DNA from 3 places in the Kitasatospora sp. NPDC056446 genome. Region 1 is predicted to be linked to each of the others. Evidence: riboswitches for the same ligand, from Rfam matches in the RefSeq annotation. Region 1 holds a riboswitch; each other region holds the start of a gene.
What was found. A riboswitch is a leader RNA that binds a small molecule or an ion and turns the genes downstream of it on or off. The one in region 1 is predicted to bind thiamine pyrophosphate.

Region 1 (5,555 bases):
CGGCTCCCGGGCGTCGGCGGGCCGCGGCAGCGACCGGATCACCGAGGTCGGCTCGCTGGTCGGGTAGCGCGGGCTGGGCCGGGTGGAGGCCGGCGGCTCGGCGTCCAGCTCGGCCGGGGTGAGGGTGCGGCGGACCCGCTGGAGGACGGCGAGCAGCTCGACCGCGTCGTACGGACGGGCGTCGGCGGCCCGGGCGCAGGCGTCGGCCACTATGGCGTCCAGCTCGGGGCCGACGGCGGGGGCGGTCAGCGAGGGGGCGGGGACGTTCTCGTGCAGGTGCTTGTACATGACCTGGACGGGGTTGTCGCCGGTGTGCGGGCGGCGCCCGGTGAGCATCTCGTACAGCAGGATGCCGGCCGCGTAGACGTCGACCCGCTGGTCGGTGGGGGCGTCCGGGAGGATCTGCTCGGGGGCCAGGTAGGAGACGGTGCCCATGACCGTGCCGCCGGTGGCGGTGCTGGTCGAGGTCGGCGCGCCGTCGGCGGTGCCGAGCACCCGGACCAGGCCGAAGTCGGCGACCTTGACCAGGCCGTCCTCGGTGATCAGCACGTTCTCCGGCTTGACGTCGCGGTGCACCAGCCCGGCCCGGTGGGCGGCGCCGAGGGCGGCGAGCACCGGCTCCAGGACGTCCAGCGCGGCCCGGACGGACAGCGCGCCGCGGTCGCGCAGCAGGTCGCGCAGGGTGCGGCCGGGCACGTACTCCATGGCGAGGAAGACGTTCCCGCCGTCCGCGCCCTGGTCGAAGACGTTGACCACGTTGGGGTGGGCCAGCTTGGCGACGGCCTTGGCCTCGCGGATGAATCGGGCGGTGAAGCCCTCGTCGCCGGCCAGCGCGGGGTGCATCACCTTGAGGGCGACCACCCGGTCCAGCCGGGTGTCGGTGCCCTTGTAGACGGTGGACATCCCGCCGGTGGCGATGCGCTGCTCGACCCGGTACCGGTTGTCGAGCAGGGCGCCGATCAGGGGGTCGTGCAGTGCCATGTCCACCCGGGCGAGTCTAGTGCCGGGCCGTGCGGCCGGACCCGGACGGCCCCGGGCCGGGCCCGGCTGTGCCCGGCTTGTGACACGCCGGGCACGGCCGGGCCGCGGAGGGCGGGCGTCAGAACGCGGGCCGCTCCCGGGTGTCCAGGTCGGCCCGGCCGGCCATCGCGGAGGAGGCCTCGGCGTGGAACCGGCGCGGGATGCGGCCGGCCCGGTGGGCGAGCCGGCCGGCCTCGGTGGCGTGCCGCATCGCCTCGGCCATCAGCACCGGGTCCTGAGCCCGGGTCACCGCGGAGGCGAGCATCACCGCGGAGCAGCCGAGCTCCATCGCCAGCGCGACGTCGGAGGCGGTGCCGGCGCCCGCGTCCAGGACCACCGGGACGCCCGCGCCCTCCACGATCAGCTGGAAGTTGTGCGGGTTGCGGATGCCCAGGCCGGAGCCGATCGGCGAGCCCAGCGGCATGATCGCGGCGCAGCCGACGTCCTCCAGTTTGCGGGCCAGCACCGGGTCGTCGTTGGTGTACGGCAGTACCGTGAAGCCGTCGTCGACCAGGGTCTCGGCGGCGTCCAGCAGCTCGATCGGGTCCGGCAGGAGGGTGCGCTCGTCGGCGATCACCTCCAGCTTCACCCAGTCGGTGCCGAGCGCCTCCCGGGCCAGGCGGGCGGTGAGCACGGCCTCGCCGGCGGTGAAGCAGCCGGCCGTGTTGGGCAGGACGCGGATGCCGTTGCGGGTCAGCACGTCCAGGACGGAGCCCTGGGTGCCGGCGTCGACCCGGCGCATCGCGACCGTGGTCAGCTCGGTGCCGGAGGCGAGCAGCGCGCGCTCCAGGACCTCCAGGCTCGGCGCGCCGCCGGTGCCCATGATCAGCCGGGAGGAGAAGGTCGTCCCGGCGATGGTCAGCAGGTCGTCGGCCATCTCAGCCTCCCTGTACGGCGGTGAGGATCTCGACCCGGTCGCCGCCGGCCAGCGGTGTCGCGGACCACGAACTGCGGGGCACCACGGCCTCGTTGAGGGCGGCGGCGACGCCGGTGTTGGCCCGGCTCACGGTCGCCACCAGCTCGGCGAGGGTGGTCGCGGCGGGCAGCGTGCGGGGTTCGCCGTTGACGGTCAGCGCGATCCCGGCCGGTGCGGCGGGCGCGGCCCCGGTCTGTGCGGCGGGTGCGGTCTCGGCGGGTGTGGGCTCGGTCGGTGCGGTCTCGGTCATGCCAGGGCCTTCGTGGTGGAGCGGGCGGAGTCGGGGGAGAACCGGGTAGGGCTGAACGGCTGCGCCAGTTCCGGGAGTTCGCCGGTGGCGAGGTACTCGGAGACCAGGTCGGCGGTGACCGGGGTGAGCAGCACGCCGTTGCGGTAGTGGCCGGTGGCGGCGACCAGTCCGGGCAGTGCGGTCGGGCCGAGCAGCGGGGCGTTGTCGGGCGAGCCGGGGCGCAGGCCGGCCGAGGTCTCCAGCAGCGGGAGCTCGGTGATGCCCGGGACCAACTCATGGGCGTCGCGCAGGAGTTCGTAGACCCCGCCGGCGGTGACCGTGGTGTCGTAGCCCTGCTCCTCGGTGGTCGCGCCGATCACCAGCTCACCGTTCTCCCGGGGCACCAGGTAGAGGTGCCCGCCGCGCACGACGGCGCGGACGTTGCGGGAGAGGAACGGCCGGTAGGCATCGGGGACGCGCAGCCGCAGCACCTGCCCCTTGACCGGGCGGACCGCGGGCAGCACGCCCTCGGGCAGGCCCGGCAGCCGGTGGCTGTGCGGGCCGGCGGCGAGGACCACCTGGTCGGCGCCGACGGACTCCCCGGTGCTCAGCCGGGCGCCGACCGCGCGGCCGCCCTCGACCAGCAGCTCCACCGCCCCGGCCCGGCGGACGGTGACGCCCGCGCGCTCGCCGGCCGGCAGCAGCGCGGTCAGCAGCCGCCGCGGGTCCACCTGGTGGTCGTCCGCGACGTGCAGTCCGCCGCGGACGCCGGGGGCCAGCATCGGCTCCAGCTTGCGGGCCTCCCGGCCGGTCAGCCAGGTCGAGTCCAGGCCCAGCCGCAGGTGGAAGGCGTGCAGTTCGCGCAGTTCCGCGCGGTCGTCGGAGTCCAGGGCGACGGCGATCGTGCCGCAGGCGCGGTAGCCGGTGTCCAGTCCGCCGCTCGCCTCGGCCAGCTCGGCGGCGAAGTCCGCGTACCGCCGGTTGGAGGCCACGCCGAGGCGCAGCAGCGGCTCCTCGCCGTACTGGAGCTCGGTGACCGGGGCGAGCATCCCGGCCGCGACCCGGCCCGCCCCGTCGCCGGGGGAGGGGTCGACCACGACGGTCCGCAGCCCGCGCTGCGCCGTCCGCCAGGCGACGGCGAGGCCGATGATGCCCCCGCCGATCACCAGGACGTCGGCACGGGCGTCTGGTAGCAAGCGTGTCAAAGCCGCTCTTCTCCCTTCGCCGGTATGACCCGGATCAGGTTCGGACGGTCGCAGGCCGTGCCAGCCCGCCTCTCAGCCCGGTCCGCCGGGCTCCCGTGATGGTGCCCCCACCATAACGCCGTGGCCCGGCGGGGCCGAAGGGCCGTACGAAGGGTGGACGGGGCAGGGCCGGGGGCGCGGCGGGGCAGGGGCGGCGCCCGCTGCGGGCGGGGCGGCGGAGGAGGGCGGTACGAGGGGTGGACGGCCCCCGGGCGGCCCGGCGGCGCTGAGTACAGTGACGGGCGTGGCAGAGCTGAACGCAACGGATCAGGTGGTCGTCGTCGGAGCCGGGCTGGCCGGGGCGCAGTGCGCCCTGAAGCTGCGGCAGGGCGGCTGGCGGGGGCGGATCGTGCTGGTCGGCGAGGAGCCGCACGCGCCGTACGACCGCCCGCCGCTCTCCAAGGACGTCCTGCTCGGCAAGAGCGACAGCACCACCCTGGACATCGACTACGGGCACCTCGGCATCGAGGTCCGCACCGGCTGCCGCGCGACCGGCCTCACCCCCGGCGTGCTGCACACCGACGGCGGGGACCTCCCGTACGGCTCGCTGGTGATCGCCACCGGTGCCGTCCCGCGCGCCCTGCCCGGCGCCGAGCGGGCCCACCTGCTGCACACCCTGGACGACGCGCTGGCGCTGCGCGCCCTGCTGCGCCCGGGCCTGCGGCTGGTGCTGGTCGGCGCGGGCTGGATCGGCGCCGAGGTGTCCACCGCGGCCCGCGAGGCGGGCTGCGAGGTGACCGTGGTCGAGGCGGGCCCGGCGCCGCTGCCCGGCGCGCTGCCGACCGCGATCGGCTCGGCGATGGCCGCCTGGTACGCCGAGGCGGGTGTCGACCTGCGCTGCGGGGTCGGGGTGGCCGCCGTGGAGCCCGGCGCGGTGCTGCTGGCGGACGGCTCGCACCTGCCCGCCGACGAGGTGGTGGTCGGCATCGGGGCCCGGCCCGCGACCGGCTGGCTGGCCGGCTCCGGCGTCGAGCTGGACGGGACCGGCGCCGTCGTGGTGGACGCGCACCTGCGCACCGGCCTGCCCGGGGTGTTCGCGGCCGGCGACTGCGTCGGCTACCCCTCGGCCCGCTCCGGCGCCCGGCTGGCCGTCCAGCACTGGGATCACGCGCTGCAGTCCGGCGAGGCGGCGGCCGCCGCCGTCCTCGGCGCGGACGCCCCCGCGTACGACCCGGTGCCGTACTTCTGGTCCGAGCAGTTCGGGCGGATGGTCCAGTACGCCGGCCGGCACGCCGAGGGCGACGAACCGCTGTGGCGCGGCGGCCCGCAGGACGCCTCCTGGACGGTGCTGTGGCTGCGCGACGGGGTGCCGAGCGCGCTGCTGACCGTGGACCGGCCGCGCGACCTCACCCAGGGGCGGAAGCTGATCGGGAGTGGTACGGCGCTGGACCCGGCCCGGGCGGCGGACCCCTCGGTGCCGCTGAAGTCGGCGGTCGCGGGGTAGGTCTGGTGCGCGGCGGGCCGCGGAGGTGGCAGTCTGGTGGGGTGAGCGAGATCGAAAGCAAGATTGAAGCCCTGGTCACCGAGTGGATGTACCTCCCCGACATCTCGGAGCAGTGGGGGGTGCGGGTCACCGAGGTGCGTGACCTGGTCAAGAGCGGCGGCCTGATCGCCGTCCGTCGGGGCCCGAACAAGTCGCTGCAGGTCCCTGCGGCATTCATCGACGGTCCGGGCCTGGTCAAGCACCTGTCCGGCACCCTGACCGTGCTGCGCGACTGCGGGTACAACGACGCGGAGATCCTGGAGTGGCTCTTCACCGAGGACCCGTCGCTGCCCGGCAGCCCGATCCAGGCGCTGCAGGAGAACCGGGGCACCGAGGTCAAGCGCCGCGCCCAGGCGATGCTGATCTGATGGCGGCGGACACGCTGCGCGCCCGCCTGGCGGACGCGTGCCTCTACCTGTGCACGGACGCCCGTCGGGAGCAGGGCGACCTCGCCGAGTTCCTCGACGAGGCGCTGGCGGGCGGGGTGGACATCGTCCAGCTGCGTGACAAGGGCCTGGAGGCCAAGCAGGAGCTGGCGGCCCTGGAGGTCTTCGCGGACGCCTGCCGCCGCCACGGCAAGCTGCTGGCCGTCAACGACCGTGCCGACGTCGCCCACGCGGCCCGGCCGGACGTGCTGCACCTCGGCCAGGACGACCTGCCGGT
Region 2 (5,555 bases), on a different contig from region 1:
GTCCTGCTCCCGGGCACCCGGCGCGGCGTGCGCCCCGGACGGGACGCCGACCAGCACCTGCCCGAGCACCTCCGCCCGGGCGCTGCGTCCGAGTGCCCGCAGCGGGCCGAGCGGACGGGCGTAACGACAGGCGTTGCTCAACAGTTCGGAGAGGATCAGTACGGCATCATCGATGACCGGTTCCGGTATCTGCCGGTCACCCAGATCTCGACGCAGTCGGCGCCGCGCGACCCCGACACTCGATGGGCCGTGCGGCACCGCCATGGTCGATGAAGTCGGCACTTCACGCGCCACCATCAACGCCACCCCCGGACCTCCTTCAGCGATTGCCGAGGGAGAGATGCCCCTTGGTAATGCGTCGGAAACGAGCACCGGACGATCCCGCGAGCCCATTTCGAGCGCCGCGACCCAGGGTGGACACGAGGTCATTCCGTGCTCACCCTCCGTCGTCCGGGGGCAAGAATTCCGGCAATATCGCACGGAGAAGGTTTGAGTGCCGACCAGAGCGATCAGTCCGCACCGGCACGGCCTCCGGCCGCGGCCCGGTCAGCGTCCGAGCCGCGCCAGCACCTCGGCGGGCCGGTTGGTGATGATCGCGGACACCCCGAGCTCCAGGCAGAGCTCGACGTCGGCCGGCTCGTCCACCGTCCACACGTGCACCTTGTGCCCCAGCTCGCGCAGCCGGGTCACCAGCTGCGGACGGGCCCGCACCAGCTCGATGCCCGGACCGGCGATCCGCGCCCCGCCCGGCAGCGGCGAGCCCTCGCGCAGCCGGCCGAGCAGCGGCAGCGCGCGCTCGAACAGGAACACCCGCCGGAAGTCCGGCGCGGCGGCGGCCACCCGGTTCAGCGCGATCGAGGAGAAGCTCATGATCCGGGCGGACGGGCGGTCGCCCTCCCGGACCGTGCCGATCTTGTACCGCTCCAGCGTCCGCAGCAGCTCGGCCTCCACCCGGCCGCGGAAGCGCACCGGGTGCTTGGTCTCGATCGCCAGGTCCACCGGGCGGCCGCAGTCCACCACCAGCTCCAGCAGGCGCTCCAGCCGCAGCACCCCGCGCAGCTCGGGATCGGTGCTGGGACGGCCGGTCTTCCAGGCGCCGAAGTCGTACGCCTCCAGCTCGGCGAGCGTCATCGCCGAGACGGTGCCGCGGCCGTTGGAGACCCGGCCGATCCGACGGTCGTGCACGCACACCAGCCGGTTGTCGGCCGTCAGCCGGACGTCGCACTCCACCGCGTCGGCGCCCTCGTCGAGCGCGCGCCGGTAGGCCGCGAGGGTGTGCTCGGGCAGGGCGTGGGAGGAGCCGCGGTGGGCGATCACCTGGACGGGCGGTGCGGTGCGCGCCGTCGCCGAGGACGGGTCTGTGCTGGTCACAGGCCCAACGATAGGCGGCGCAGGTGAAGCGGAGACGAAGACGGCCCCAACCTGTGGGGCCGTCTTCGTCTCGCGGGACCGCGGCGGGACCGCCGTCAGCGCGCGGCGCGGCGGCCGAACGCGGAGAGCGCCCAGGTGGCCAGCGCGGGCACCAGGAAGGCGAACAGCGAGGCGGAGGTCCACTCCTGCGGGGTGAAGTGCAGCGCCCGCTGGGCGGAGGTCCAGAAGTCCGTCCACCAGCCGGCCACCGCGGTCGGCGCGATGAACTGGTAGACCGCGAAGCCCAGCAGCCACGGCAGCAGCATCGTCCAGCGGGACGGCGCCTCCTCCGAGAGGTTCCAGCCGTACCGGCCGGCGCCGAAGAAGAAGTCCACCGCCAGCACCGCCAGCAGCGGCACGAACACCGAGCCGATCAGGCCGAGGAAGTTGGTGTAGGTGTCGGTGAACCGGTCGATCTGCAGCGCCAGCACGGTGGTCAGCACGCCGATCACGCCGGTCAGCACCCGGCGGTCCGCCTTCGGCAGCAGGTTCTGCACCGACATCGCGGTCGAGTACACGTTGGCGAAGGACTGGTCCGTCTCGCGCAGCACCAGGACCAGCAGGAACAGCCAGCCCGCCCAGACGCCGAGGAAGGAGTCGAAGATCCGGTTCGGGTCGCCGTCGGACTGGAGCAGCGCCATCAGGCCGAGCGCGTAGCACCAGACCTGGGCGATCGTGTAGCCCGAGAAGCTGCCCCAGAACGCCGAGCGCGGGGTGCGCGAGTGCCGGGTGTAGTCGGCGGCCAGCGGGACGAAGGAGATCGACACCGCGATCATCGCGTCGGTCGCGCCCAGGAAGCCGTGCCAGTTGCCGGCGCCCGGGTCCGGCACGCCCTGGCGGCCCAGCTGGACGGTGAAGTACACCATCGCGACGGCGACCGCCCCGGCCACGAAGCGGCGCAGCACCGCGATCGAGCCCAGCGGCCAGATCGTCAGCGCGGTGGTCAGCGCGCCCGCGAGCAGGACGAACAGCCAGCGGTAGCCGCTGGTGTGGGCCACGGTCTGGGCGCCCGCCGAGATCGTCAGCAGCTCGAACACGCCCCAGCCGACGCACTGCACGATGTTCAGCACGGTCGGCAGGTACGACAGCCGGGTGCCGAACAGGCCGCGCAGGTTGGCCATCGCGGGGGCGCCGGTCCGGGCGCCGATCAGCGCGGCCACGCCCAGCATCGCGGTGCCGACCGCCGTACCGACCACGATCGCGGTCACCGCGGCGGCCAGCGAGAGCTCGCTGCCGGGGGCGCCGAGCACGGTGGCGGCGGTGGAGAAGCCGATCAGACTGACGCCCAGGTTCATCCAGAGCGCGAAGTGGTCCCGGAAGCGCAGCGTGCGCGGCGGCTCGGTGTCGAGGACCAGCGGAGCCTCGACCCTCCCGGCAGGGTCCCGGACGGCCGTCGAGGCCGTGGATTCGGGGAAATCCTTGGACGCGGGCGCGCCCGGAGAAGAGGATGGCGAAGCAGGCGGCATGGCCGATACTCCCTACGCCGGCATTACCCGGACAGGTTCCGGCGGTCTGCGCCCCCTCGACCGTCCGCGTCACTCGTGTGGCGTACGGTCGACATGCGCACTCTCAGCCTGGTCGGTCCAAGCTCCCGCGTGTCAGTTAGGAGCGACAGGCTAACCGGCAGGGGGGCGAACACCCAAGGCCAGTGCGTCCGCGTCCGCATCGCGGGACGCCCGGCGGGGGGAGGGGAGCCCGCGGTCGTCGGCGCCGGCTAAGGATTCTTATGAGTTCTTCAGAGGGGTCCTTACGGTAATCGAATCGACAGTGCGAAAAACTATGGTCCTTGGTTCTGCCAGCTATGGAGGTCGTCCGTGAGCACCGAGCGCGAGGTTGGGCCCGCCGGGCCGCAGGGGGAGCAGCCCGCCGGGCAGGGGGCGGCCGAGTCCGTGTCCGACGCCCCCGCTCAGGGAGGGCACCAGCCGACCATGGCCTTCCGGCGGGTCCCCGAGCCGGAGGCCGCCCCGGCCGGGGGCGTCCCGGCCGAGAACGCCGAGGCCGCCGACGCGGTGCCGGCCGACGGGGGGCACAAGCCCACCGTCGCCTTCACCAAGGTCTCCGCGCCGGAGGCCCCGGCCGCACCCGTGGCGCCGGTCGCGCCGGTCGTCGAGCAGCCCGTCGCCGAGCAGCCGGTCGCCGAGCAGCCCGTCGTCGACCAGGCCACCGGGTACATCGACGCGCCGCCGCCGGTCCTGCCGCCCGCCCCGGCCGCTCCGGCCGCCGCGCCCGCGGCCCCCGCACTGCCGCCGGCCGCCAACCCGTACGCCACCCCGTCGCACGGCGTCCCCGCCGCCGGCGTGCACGAGGCCTACGACGCCTACGGCGCCGCCCCGGTCACCCCCGGTGCCCCGGCCGCGCCCGCCGCGCACGGCCACCACCCGTTCGGCGCCGGCCAGCCGGTCGGCGGCTGGGGCCCGACCCACGACGCCGGCTCCGGCGCGGGCTACCCCGGCGGCCCGGGGGGCCCGCTCGGCTACCCGGCCGAGTACCCCGGCGGCCCGCAGGGCGGCGGCCCCGGCAAGAAGAAGCGCGGCGGCCTGGTCGCCCTGATCGCGGCCGTCGCCCTGGTCGCCGGCGTGGCGGGCGGCGCGCTCGGCGTGAGCGTCGCCGACCGCAACAACAGCGTCAACTCCGCGGACGACCACCGCAGCACCACCGTCCAGGCCAGTGACACCCAGAAGAACGAGCCCGCCCCCGGTTCGATCGCCGCCATCGCGCAGAAGGCGCTGCCCAGCGTCGTCACCATCAAGGCGCAGGGCAACGGCGAGTCCGGCACCGGCACCGGCTTCGTCTTCGACACCGAGGGCCACATCCTCACCAACAACCACGTGGTCGCGCCGACCCTCAACGGCGGCAAACTGACCGTCAAGTTCGCCGACGGCACCTCCTACAACGCCTCGGTGCTCGGCCACGCCGAGGGCTACGACGTCGCCGTGGTCAAGATCGACAACCCGCCGAAGAGCAAGCTGACCCCGCTGCCGCTGGCCGACTCCGACAAGGTCAACGTCGGCGACGCCACCGTCGCGATCGGCGCGCCGTACGGCCTGGAGTCCACCGTCACCAGCGGCATCATCAGCGCCAAGGACCGCCCGGTCGCCTCCGGCGACGACACCGGCTCGCAGGCCTCCTACATGAACGCCCTGCAGACCGACGCCTCGATCAACCCCGGCAACTCCGGCGGCCCGCTGCTCGACTCCGGCGGCGCGGTGGTCGGCATCAACTCGGCGATCCAGTCCAACGCCTCCGCCAACGGCCGGGCCGGCAGCATCGGCCTGGGCTTCGCCATCCCGATCAACCAGGCCAAGTGGGTCGCGGACACCCTGATCAAGACCGGCAAGCCGGTCTACGCCAAGCTCGACGTGCTGCGCAACGACGACTACAAGGGCGACGGCGCGCAGATCCAGACCAAGGACGTCCAGGGCCAGCCGGCCGTCACCCCCGGCGGCGCCGCCGACAAGGCCGGCCTCAAGCCGGGCGACGTCATCACCAAGCTCGGCGGCGCGCCGATCGAGAACGGCCCCGCCCTGGTCAGCCGGATCTGGACGCACAAGCCCGGCGAGACCGTCGACGTCGAGTACACCCGCAACGGACAGCCGGGCACCACCAAGGTCACCCTCGGCCAGCGGGACGGCGACCAGTGACCCTCGGGTGCGCGAAACCATGTGCACCGAACCCCGCCGGACCCGTTAGGCTGACCTCCGCCTGGAGAGCTGCCCGAGCGGCCTAAGGGAACAGTCTTGAAAACTGTCGTGGCGTGACCCGTCACCGTGGGTTCGAATCCCACGCTCTCCGCTGGTAGGAGAACCACCTGCTCAGGGCGGGTGCCGACATCGAGTCGGCGCCCGCCTTCTGCGTTGCCGCCCCGGGCCGGCGGTGGGCCGGGGTTGACCCTGACACGGTGGGAGGCTGTGCAGTGGGGGCACCATGTTGAACATCGGAGACTTCGCCAGCCACGGCCGGGTGTCGGTACGGATGCTGCGCCACTACGACGCGCTCGGCCTGCTGCGGCCCGCCCGGGTGGACCCGGCCAGCGGGTACCGCTCGTACGAGGCGGCCCAACTCGCCCGGCTCAACCGGGTGATCGCGCTCAAGGACCTCGGCTTCACGCTGCAGCAGGTGCGGGCCGTCCTGGACGAGGAGGTCGG
Region 3 (3,591 bases), on a different contig from region 1:
GCCGAACGCGCCGCCAACGACGGCGCCTACCTGCGGTTCCTGCGCGAACCGCGGATGTCCGCCGGGCTGTACGCGCTCTCCCCCGGCGACACCGACCCGCAGACCGCGCACGACCAGGACGAGATCTACCAGGTGATCAGCGGCCGGGCCGAGTTGACCGTCGGGGCCGAGACGGCGACCGTCGCCCGCGGCACCGTGGTGTACGTCCCGGCGGGCACCCCGCACCGGTTCCACCACGTCACGGAGGAGCTGCGGGTCCTGGTCGTGTTCTCCCCGCCGGAGGACTGAGCAGCTCGGGGCCGGTCGCCCCGTGACCGGACTCCGTGGCCGTGCTCCGTGAGCGGGCTCCGTGAGCGGGCTCCGTGACCGGGCTCCGTGACCGTGCTCCCGGACCGGAATCCGGGCCGGGAACCCCGGCCGTCTAGGGTCGTCCGCATGACCCTTCGCATGCCCCGCAGCCTCACCGAAGAACTCTGGGCGGCCATCGAGCCGGTCTACGCCGAGATCCTCGCCCACCCCTTCCTCGCCGGCCTCACCGACGGCACCCTGCCGCGCCAGGCCTTCCGCCACTTCGTCGTCCAGGACTCGCACTACCTGCGCGACTACGCCCGCGCCCTCGCCGTCTGCGCCGCCAAGGCGCCCGGCGAGGAGGACGTCCGGGCGTTCGCCGACGACGCGGTCGGCGCGCTGGCCGCCGAGCAGGGCATGCACGCGGAGTTCCTGACCGCCTTCGGCGGCACCGCCGCCGAGGCCGCCGCCGAACCGGTGCTGCCCACCACCCGGGCCTACACCAGCTACCTGCTGGCCACCGTCTACGGCGGCTCCTTCGCCGAGGCCGTCGGCGCGGTACTGCCCTGCTACTGGATCTACGCCCGGGTCGGCGGGGAACTGCTCGCCCAGGGCTCCCCGGACCCGCTGTACGCCAAGTGGATCGCCACCTACGGCGACGAGGCCTTCCAGTCCGTGGTCCGCCGGGTGCTGGCCCTCACCGACCGGATCGGCGAGGAGCTCTCCCCGGCCGAACGCCGCAAGGTCGTCGATCACTTCGTGACCACCTCGCGCTATGAGTGGATGTTCTGGGACGCCGCGTGGCGCGGTGAGCGCTGGCCGGTCTGACCCGCCGCGGACCCGCCGCCGACCTGCTGCGGAGCCTCCGGCCGACCGTTCGGCGGGGGTCTCCTGGGGGGTGACCCCGTAGAACCGCAGGGGGTGTTCCCGGGGGTCGGGGTCGGGGTGATCTCGGGGTTCTCTCCGGGCCGTTGGGCCTCGTTCCGGCACTCGGGCCACCGTACGATCGAAGTACCGAAAGCAAGCGGGATGCGGCACCGGACGGCGGCCGACCCAAGGGGAGAAGAGGTACGGACATGGCTGAGCTCTGGAAGTCGCTGCCCTCGTGGGTGCGCAACATCGTCATCCCGGTGCTGGTCCTGGTACTGGCCTGGAACATCGTCGCCTTCGTGTTCGGCGTGGTCGGGGCGCTGCTCGGCATCGTGATCAAGCTGCTGGTCGTCGTCGGCATCGCGGCGGCCGTGGTCATCCTGGTGAAGAAGGCCGCCAAGGGCTGACCCCCTCCCCGAACCGCCGCCCTGAGGCCCGGTCCCCCACGCGGGGAGCCGGGCCTCGGCCGTTCCCGGGAAGCCCCGCGCGTGCGCCCCCCGCCGCGCCCGCCGCCGGGCCCGCGCCCCGGGCCCGCGCCGGACCCGCTCTGGACCTGCGGCGATCGGCTCGCTACGGTGTTGGGCGTCATGTGCAGGCAACACCGCCTGCGACGCGGGAGCTCGGAGCACCGGGCTGAGAGGGCGCTGACCGGACCGTCGACGGACGGACCGACGGCTGCGTCGACCGCAGGAACCTGGACCGGGTAATGCCGGCGTAGGGAGTAGAGGTCAGATGACCACGTTCGAAGCACAGCCGCAGCCTGCCCGGAACGCCCCCAGCAGCGAGCGCACCGGCTACCCCACCCCGGCCTGGAACAAGGCCTACCGCGACGGATCGCGCCCCGACCTGCGCGTCCCGTACCGCGAAGTGCGGCTCACCAACGGCAAGTCCGTCCCGCTGTACGACACCTCCGGCCCGTACACCGACGCGTCCTACGAGCCCGACGTGCGCCGCGGCCTGCCCGCCCTGCGCGACTCCTGGATCCGTCAGCGCGGCGACGTCGAGGAGTACGACGGCCGCGAGGCGCGCCCCGAGGACGACGGGATCAAGCACACCTCGCCGCGCGGCGGGAACCTGCGCAACCTGGACGCCGTCTTCCCCGGCCGCCCGCGCCGTCCGCTGCGCGGCCGCGGCGGTGTCGCCGTCACCCAACTCGCGTACGCCAAGCGGGGCGTGGTGACCCCGGAGATGGAGTTCGTGGCGCTGCGCGAGGGCCTCGCGCCGGAGTTCGTGCGCGCCGAGGTGGCCCGCGGCCGGGCCGTCATCCCGGTCAACGTGAACCACCCCGAGGTCGAGCCGGCCGTCATCGGCACCAACTTCCTGGTGAAGATCAACGCCAACATCGGCAACTCGGCCGTCACCTCCTCGATCGAGGAGGAGGTGGAGAAGATGACCTGGGCCACCCGCTGGGGCGCCGACACCGTCATGGACCTCTCCACCGGCCGCAACATCCACACCACCCGCGAGTGGATCCTGCGCAACTCCCCCGTGCCGATCGGCACCGTGCCGCTCTACCAGGCCCTGGAGAAGGTCGACGGCCGGGCCGAGGACCTGAGCTGGGAGGTCTACCGGGACACCATCGTCGAGCAGTGCGAGCAGGGCGTCGACTACATGACCGTCCACGCCGGCGTGCTGCTGCGCTACGTCCCGCTCACCGCCCGCCGCAAGACCGGCATCGTCTCGCGCGGCGGCTCGATCATGGCCGCCTGGTGCCTGGCGCACCACCAGGAGAACTTCCTCTACACCAACTTCGAGGAACTCTGCGACATCCTCGCCTCCTACGACGTGACCTTCTCCCTCGGTGACGGCCTGCGTCCCGGCTCGATCGCCGACGCCAACGACGAGGCGCAGTTCGCCGAGCTCAAGACCCTCGGCGAACTCGGCCGGATCGCCCGCGAGCGCGACGTCCAGGTGATGATCGAGGGCCCGGGCCACGTCCCGATGAACAAGATCAAGGAGAACATGGATCTCCAGAAGGAGATCTGCGACGAGGCGCCGTTCTACACCCTCGGCCCGCTCACCACCGACGTCGCCCCCGGCTACGACCACATCACCTCGGGCATCGGCGCCGCGATGATCGCCTGGTGGGGCACCGCGATGCTCTGCTACGTCACGCCCAAGGAGCACCTGGGCCTGCCCAACCGCGACGACGTCAAGACCGGCGTGATCACCTACAAGATCGCCGCCCACGCCGCCGACCTCGCCAAGGGCCACCCCGGAGCCCAGGCCTGGGACGACGCCCTCTCCGACGCCCGCTTCGAGTTCCGCTGGGAGGACCAGTTCAACCTGGCCCTCGACCCGGAGACCGCCCGCGACTTCCACGACGAGACCCTCCCCGCCGAACCCGCCAAGACGGCCCACTTCTGCTCCATGTGCGGCCCGAAGTTCTGCTCGATGAAGATCTCCCAGAAGATCCGCGACGAGCACGGCGAC

Region 2: it holds a riboswitch for thiamine pyrophosphate, as region 1 does, so the genes downstream of both, ACFQ6N_RS14940 (purine-cytosine permease family protein) here and thiO (glycine oxidase ThiO) in region 1, are expected to answer to the same signal.
Region 3: it holds a riboswitch for thiamine pyrophosphate, as region 1 does, so the genes downstream of both, thiC (phosphomethylpyrimidine synthase ThiC) here and thiO (glycine oxidase ThiO) in region 1, are expected to answer to the same signal.

Annotation. Positions count from the first base shown of each region.
Region 1 covers NZ_JBHTRF010000040.1:65,921-71,475, forward strand. Annotated here, with positions in the region: gene pknB (Stk1 family PASTA domain-containing Ser/Thr kinase) at 1-981, opposite strand, end outside; gene ACFQ6N_RS24245 (thiazole synthase) at 1,100-1,897, opposite strand; gene thiS (sulfur carrier protein ThiS) at 1,899-2,186, opposite strand; gene thiO (glycine oxidase ThiO) at 2,183-3,370, opposite strand; TPP riboswitch at 3,365-3,477, opposite strand; gene ACFQ6N_RS24260 (NAD(P)/FAD-dependent oxidoreductase) at 3,645-4,853, shown strand; gene ACFQ6N_RS24265 (Rv2175c family DNA-binding protein) at 4,895-5,260, shown strand; gene thiE (thiamine phosphate synthase) at 5,260-5,555, shown strand, end outside.
Region 2 covers NZ_JBHTRF010000020.1:740-6,294, reverse strand. Annotated here, with positions in the region: gene ACFQ6N_RS14950 (ATP-binding protein) at 1-141, opposite strand, end outside; gene ACFQ6N_RS14945 (glycerophosphodiester phosphodiesterase) at 547-1,371, opposite strand; gene ACFQ6N_RS14940 (purine-cytosine permease family protein) at 1,467-2,876, opposite strand; TPP riboswitch at 2,869-3,015, opposite strand; gene ACFQ6N_RS14935 (S1C family serine protease) at 3,225-5,051, shown strand; tRNA gene ACFQ6N_RS14930 (tRNA-Ser) at 5,115-5,202, shown strand; gene ACFQ6N_RS14925 (MerR family transcriptional regulator) at 5,335-5,555, shown strand, end outside.
Region 3 covers NZ_JBHTRF010000055.1:53,766-57,356, forward strand. Annotated here, with positions in the region: gene ACFQ6N_RS28435 (cupin domain-containing protein) at 1-288, shown strand, start outside; gene tenA (thiaminase II) at 436-1,116, shown strand; gene ACFQ6N_RS28445 (DUF5326 family protein) at 1,365-1,565, shown strand; TPP riboswitch at 1,761-1,896, shown strand; gene thiC (phosphomethylpyrimidine synthase ThiC) at 1,891-3,591, shown strand, end outside.